2 regions of the Mesorhizobium sp. WSM4806 genome follow, and region 2 is predicted to be linked to the other one. Evidence: predicted binding sites of a transcription regulator. Region 2 holds the regulator's gene; the other holds the start of a gene.
What was found. The regulator LexA, encoded in region 2, represses DNA repair genes until DNA is damaged. The targets are predictions, from matches to a motif close to TGTTCNNNNTGTGTTCNG.
Positions count from the first base shown of each region.

Region 1: a site for LexA is predicted at 1,942-1,959, ahead of parE (DNA topoisomerase IV subunit B). Genes of this name have one in related genera too.

Region 1 covers NZ_JBVVQZ010000009.1:201,550-204,969, reverse strand. The annotation lists gene parE (DNA topoisomerase IV subunit B) at 1-1,871, opposite strand, end outside; gene AC0L2M_RS16155 (GGDEF domain-containing protein) at 2,240-3,307, shown strand; gene gcvP (aminomethyl-transferring glycine dehydrogenase) at 3,379-3,420, opposite strand, start outside.
Region 2 covers NZ_JBVVQZ010000041.1:3,832-7,251, forward strand. The annotation lists gene AC0L2M_RS33930 (ComEC/Rec2 family competence protein) at 1-1,734, shown strand, start outside; gene lexA (transcriptional repressor LexA) at 1,728-2,480, opposite strand; gene AC0L2M_RS33940 (molybdopterin molybdotransferase MoeA) at 2,585-3,420, opposite strand, start outside.

The DNA of each region.
Region 1 (3,420 bases), on a different contig from region 2:
GCGGCCATCATTTCGCCCAACCCCTTGAAGCGGCCGATTTCGACCTTGCCGCGCCCGGTGAACTCGGTGCGCAGCAGTTCGTCCTTGTGCGCATCGTCGCGGGCATAGGCGACCTTGCCGCCTTGGCGGATCGAGTAGAGCGGCGGCACCGCCAGGTAGAGATGGCCGTCGCGGACCAGGCTCGGCATCTCCTGATAGAAGAAGGTGATCAGCAGCGAAGCGATGTGGGCGCCGTCGACGTCGGCGTCGGTCATGATGATGACCCGGTCGTAGCGCAGATCCTGATCGCGGTATTTTGACCGCGTGCCACAGCCAAGCGCCTGGATCAGGTCGGAAATCTGCTGGTTGCCAGCCAGCTTGTCGTTGCCGGCGCTGGCGACGTTGAGAATCTTGCCGCGCAGCGGCAGCACTGCCTGGCTGGCGCGGTCGCGCGCCTGTTTCGCCGAGCCGCCGGCCGAATCGCCCTCGACGATGAAGAGCTCGGCGCCGGCCGCGGCATTCTGCGTGCAGTCGGCGAGCTTGCCGGGCAGGCGCAGCTTGCGCACCGCGCTCTTGCGCGAGACTTCCTTCTCCTGGCGGCGGCGCACCCGCTCGTCAGCACGCGCGATCACCCATTCGAGCAGCTTCGAAGCTTCCTGCGGGTTGTCGGCCAGCCAGTGGTCGAAGGGGTCGCGGATCGCGGCCTCGACGATCCTGATCGCCTCGATCGTCGCCAGCCGGTCCTTGGTCTGGCCGACGAATTCCGGCTCGCGGATGAACACCGACAGCATGCCCGCCGCCGAGATCATGACGTCTTCCGAGGTGACGATCGAAGCGCGCTTGTTGCCGACCAGCTCGGCATAGGCGCGCAGGCCGCGCGTCAAGACGTTGCGGAAGCCGGCCTCGTGGGTGCCGCCTTCGCCGGTCGGAATGGTGTTGCAGTAGGAATTGAGGAACCCGTCGCCGCCGAACCAGGTCACCGCCCATTCGAGCGAGCCGTGGCCGCCTTGCCTGTCGCTTTTGCCGGCAAAGATTTCGCGGGTGACCTGGAATTCGTCGCCGAGCGAGGCTTTCAGATAATCCTTGAGGCCACCGGGAAAATGGAACTCGGCCTTGGCCGGCGTCGTGTCCTTCTCCTTGATCAGCGAGGGGTCGCAGGTCCAGCGGATCTCGACGCCACCGAACAGATAGGCTTTCGAGCGCGTCATCCGGTAGAGCCGCGCCGGCTCGAACGCCGCACCCTTGCCGAAGATCTGCTCGTCGGGATGGAAGCGTATCCTGGTGCCGCGGCGGTTATGCACCTCGCCGAGCTGCTCCAGACCGGTCACCGGAACGCCGCGCGAAAAGCGCTGGCGATAGAGCTGGCGGCCGCGCGCGACCTCGACCTCGAGATGGTCCGACAGCGCGTTGACGACGGAGACGCCGACGCCGTGCAGGCCGCCCGAGGTTTCGTAGACCTTGCTGTCGAACTTGCCGCCCGAATGCAGCGTCGTCATGATGACTTCGAGCGCCGGCTTCTTGAATTTCGGATGCGGATCGACCGGAATGCCGCGGCCATTGTCGGTCACCGCCAGATATCCGTCGGCCGAAAGCTCGACATCGATGAAAGTCGCGTGGCCGGCGACCGCCTCGTCCATCGAATTGTCGATGACCTCGGCGAACAGATGGTGCATCGCCTTGTCGTCCGTGCCGCCGATATACATGCCGGGCCGCCGCCGCACCGGCTCCAGCCCTTCCAGAACCTCGATGTCGGCGGCACTGTAGCTCTCGCTGCCGTCGCGGGATGCCGGGCGCTTCGCCGCCTGCACCAGCGGGTCGGCCGGGCGCGCGGTGGCGCGAACCGGTTGCGGCTGCTTGTCCAAATTGCCGAAAAGATCGTTGCTGTCGTTCATGCTGGTCCTGGATTGCGATGCTGCGAATCACCACCCGATACTGCCACGCTTTTTGCGGGCAGGCGACGGAGGTTCCCGTTACGTTCGAGGATAGAGCCTCTTACTGCAAAACCATTCGACAACCAAGCGGCGGAAATGGGCCGAGGGCATCGACGCTTTGTAAACCTTGTCCGGAGGTTACGCCGGAAGGTTGGCCGAAAAAGGGTATTCGCGGATTGCTGCTGACCTAGAATGCGGCAGAACCCGAGAAGAGGCTGTCGCTTACGCATGTTGGATTACAGTTCGCTCCTGCTGCGGCAGCGCTGTCGGGCACGTGCCTCAGCATCACCCTGTTTGCGATCTGGTGCACCGCGCCACAGGCACGCTTTGTGCTGACGGTGGCGTGCGGCATTCTCGTGCTCGTCGCACATGTGGTCTTGTTCTGGCACTATGCCAAGCATCCCAGCCCCTGGCTTTGCCAGATTGTACTTGCGCTTCTCAGCCTGGGCCTTCTGACCCTCTGCCTGTCGGCCATGCAGTATCTCGGCGTCCATGACTACAGGCGCGCCATCTTGCCGACCCTGGCTGCGATGGCGGTTTGCGCAGGCGCGACGTCGCTGGGCTTTGACGGCGTCGGCTTCATCGTCACCTACGCGACGGTAACGGCGCTGCTCTCGCTTATCGGGGTGATGTTCTGGATCAAAGGTGGTCATGATCGCCGGATATTGCTGGTCGTTTCGCTCCTGAGCGGCGTCTGTGCGCTGTCCTTCGGACTTTGCGGCGCGGTCCTGCTGGTCAAGGGCCAATGGGTGCTCGGCGTTGCGCCCGACAACTGGGCCGAACGGTTGAATTCCGCCGTGGCGGTCGCCTGCATGACGGGGCTCGGCGCATTGACGCTCTCCCTGCACCATTTGCAGGCGCAGATCGAACTGAAGGCCGAGACCATGACCGACCCATTGACCGGGCTGATGAACCGGCGGGCGTTGACGGCATTCTACGGCGAGCGGATTTTCGGCCCGTTCATGTCCGTCGCCATGTTCGACCTCGACCATTTCAAGAAGACGAACGATGTATTCGGTCATCCGGTTGGCGATCAGGTTCTGCGCCGCTTCGCCGCTGTCGTCAGAAAATACTCCAGGACCGGCGTCGACGCCTTCCGGCTGGGCGGCGAGGAATTCGTCCTCGTCATGTCGCGGATGACTGAAGAGAAGGCTTACGACATTGCGAGCAAGATCAGCGTCGCCTTCGGCACGGAAGTCGTCGCCACCCAGCTTGGTCCGTTGCGCAGCACAGTCAGTGGCGGCATCGGCTTTGGCGGGACGGATGGCACCAGTCTCGACAATGTGCTGGCCGAAGCCGACGCCGCACTCTATGCGGCAAAGCGCGCCGGGCGAAATCGCGTCGTCGCCCAGAACAAGGCGAGCAAGGCCGACGCGCCGGCCTTGCGTTCTGCCTGATTGAGGCTTCTATCTTCTTGTTAGACCATGATCTTGTCCGAAAACCGGATTCCACTTTTCGGGATCATGGTCTACTCCGCCGCCCCCAGATATTCCGACAGCGGCGGGCAGGA
Region 2 (3,420 bases):
ACTGGCCCGGTCAGACCGGACAGCTTTGACTTTTCCTTTGACAGCTATTTCGCCGGTATCGGTGCCAGTGGCTTTTTCCTCGGCAGTCCAAAGATCGTCGTCTCCGAAGATGCACCGTTAACCGCACGCCTTTCTTCGTCGATCGAGAAGGCGCGCGAAACCATCGCCGACCATATCAGGGACAGCATCGGTGGTGCCGAGGGGGAGATTGCCGCTGCGCTGATCGTCGGCGTGCGTGCCGGCATCCCCGAAGAGATAAACGAATCGATGCGGCGCACCGGCATCTACCACATCATCTCCATTTCCGGCCTGCACATGGCGCTTGTCGCCGGCACCGTCATGGGATTGCTGCGCGGCGCCTTTGCGCTGTTTCCCGACTTTTCGTCGCGCCGGCCGGTCAAGAAATATGCGGCTGCTGCCGCACTCGTCTCCATCGCTGCCTATCTGATCTTTTCCGGTATCGTGGTCGCGGCTGAACGCAGCTTCATCATGCTGGCGGTAATGCTTGTCGCCGTGCTGTTCGACCGGGCGGCACTCACCATGCGCAACCTGGCGATTTCGGCCATCGCCGTTATCGTCGTGTCGCCGCACGAGGTGGTCGGCGCAAGCTTCCAGATGTCGTTCGCCGCGACTGCGGCTCTCGTGGGCGCCTATGCCGGTTGGTCCGACTATCGTGCCGACAAGGCCAAGGCGCCGCGACAGCGACGGTCACCGGTCGCTTTCGTCACGCGCAAGCTCGTCGCCGGGGCAGGCACCATCGCAATGACGTCCATCATTGCCGGCAGCGCCACCGCGCTCTTCGCCATCTGGCACTTCCAGCGCGTCTCGCCGCTCAGCCTGTTCGCCAATCTGGCCGTCATGCCGATCGTCACGATCGTCATGTTCCTGGCCGTCCTCAGCGCCTTGGCAATGCCTTTCGGCCTCGACGGCCCTTTCCTCTACATGATGGGCAAGGGCCTGACGGCGATGATTGCAATTTCGGGATGGATCTCGGAGCGTTCGCCGGTCGATGCAGTCGGCCTGATTTCGTTGCAATCGGTTCTGCTGGTGACGGTCGCCCTGGTCATCGCCACGATGGCGACGACATGGCTGCGGCTTGCGGCACTTCCCTTTGCGCTCGCCGGCCTGCTGACGATTTCCGAGACGCGCACCCCCGACGTGCTGATCTCGGAGGATGCGCATCTGGTGGCGCTGCCGATCGGCGGCGGCGAACTTGCCGTCAACCGGATGCGTTCGAACGAATTCACCACCGACAACTGGAAACATGCGCTGGTTTCAACAACGATCGTCGAGCCGGAGACATTCGAAAAAGGAGATGTGCGGTTCGACATCGCCGACCCGGCCGACCTGCCGCCGGGAGCGCCTTTCACCTGCACTGCCGGCCTGTGCTTGGCCCGGCATCCGTCCGGCGCGCTCATTGCGCTCGCCGACAACCGCAAAACCGCGCGGCCGGCCTGTGCCTTTGCGGATTTGATCGTCATCGACGATGCCACAGCCTATTACAAACCCTGCCGCAACCCGCTGGTTCTCGTCGTCACCAAACGGCAGCTCGCTCGCATGGGCAGTGCCGCCGTCTTCTTCGATCCGCTATCGGCGACGACGCGCGCAGAAATCCGTTTTGCCGTCAGACAGCCATACAGGCCCTGGCATGAGCAGCGGCGGTTTTCGCGCGAGGCGAGGGGCCTGCCGCCATACCTCAGGGCCGAGAAACCCAAGAAGCCTGCCGTTCAGTAACGCCGGATCAGTCCGACGAGCTTGCCCTGCACCTTGACCCGGTCCGGCCCGAAGATGCGCGTCTCGTAGGCCGGATTGGCGGCTTCCAGTGCGATCGAGGCACCTTTGCGGCGGAATCGCTTCAGCGTCGCTTCCTCCTCGTCGACCAGAGCGACAATGATCTCGCCAGGCTGGGCGGTGTCGGCGTTGCGGATGATGACCGTGTCGCCGTCGAAGATGCCGGCCTCGATCATCGAATCACCCTTGACCTCCAGCGCGTAGTGCGTGCCGCCGGTGATCATGTCCGGTGGCACCGAGATCGAATGCGTCTGGTGCTGGATGGCGTCGATCGGCACACCGGCAGCGATGCGGCCCATCACCGGTATGGAGACGGTGGCAACGACGTCGTCGTCATTGCCGGCCGCACGCATGCGCGAAGGCGCCGGCTTGATCTGCCGTCCGAGGCCGCCCTGTCCAAGGCCGCCTTGCCCAAGGCTGCCTTGAATGACGCTCGGCGAGAATTTGCGCGCCGCATTGAGGCCCGGCGCGATCGAATCGGGCAGGCGCAGCACCTCCAGCGCGCGGGCGCGGTTGGGCAGGCGGCGAATGAAACCGCGTTCCTCCAGCGCCGTGATCAGCCGGTGGATCCCCGATTTGGAGGCGAGGTCGAGCGCTTCCTTCATCTCGTCGAACGAGGGCGGAATGCCGCTTTCCTTCAGCCGCTCGTGGATGAACATCAGCAGTTCATGTTGTTTGCGTGTCAGCATCGCGACCCCCAACAGAATCAGAAAAACAAACCCAGAACAAACACTATCTGTTCCAGTTGTGTTCCGCAACCATTTAAAGTTTAATGAATGTGTTGACGCTTTGTTCAGCGTAGCATCAGCACGCTGCAGGCGGCGCCCGCTGCGGCCGCGGGAGCGAATGGCTCGCGCACGACCAGTCCGTTGGCGTCGGCCAGCATTCTGAGCATCGAGGAATCCTGGATACTGAACGGCGTTGCCTCAAGCGTGCCGGCTTCTTCCTTCACCACCGCGCGTACATAGTCCTGTCTGAGATCGTTGGCCGGCATGGCGGCGCCAAGCCGCGCCTGACGCATGTCCTGGCGGAAAGCGCGGCCGCCGAGCCGCGCCAGCAGCGGCTTCAGAAAGAGCTGCGTGCAGACCAGGCTGGCCACCGGATTGCCGGGCAGGCCGATGCAGCGGATGTCGCCCAGCCGCCCGAACATCAGTGGCTTGCCGGGCCGCATGGCGATTTTCCAGAAATCGAGCGCCATGCCTTCACCGGTCAGCACGTCATGGACGAGGTCGTGGTCGCCGACCGAGGCGCCGCCCAGCGTAACGATGACGTCCGCGCCTGCGGCGACGGCTTTTTTCACCAGCGCGGCGATCGCCTCCTTGCGGTCGGGGGCGATGCCGAGATCGAGTGCGCAGGCGCCGACCGAGCGGGCCGCGGCGGCGACGCCATAGGCATTGGAGGAGATGATCTGGTCGGGGCCAAGGTCGCTGCCCGGCGGCAGCAATTCGTCGCCGGTGGCGATGATGGCGACCAGCGGCCGTTTCACCACGCTGACCTGTTGGTGGTTGGCCGATGCCGCCAGCGACAATGCCGCCGGATCAAGCAGGCGGCCTTTCTCCAGCAGCGCGTCGCCCTGCGAGAAATCGAGCCCGAGGCGGCGGATGTTGCGGCCTTCAACCGTCGGCGCGG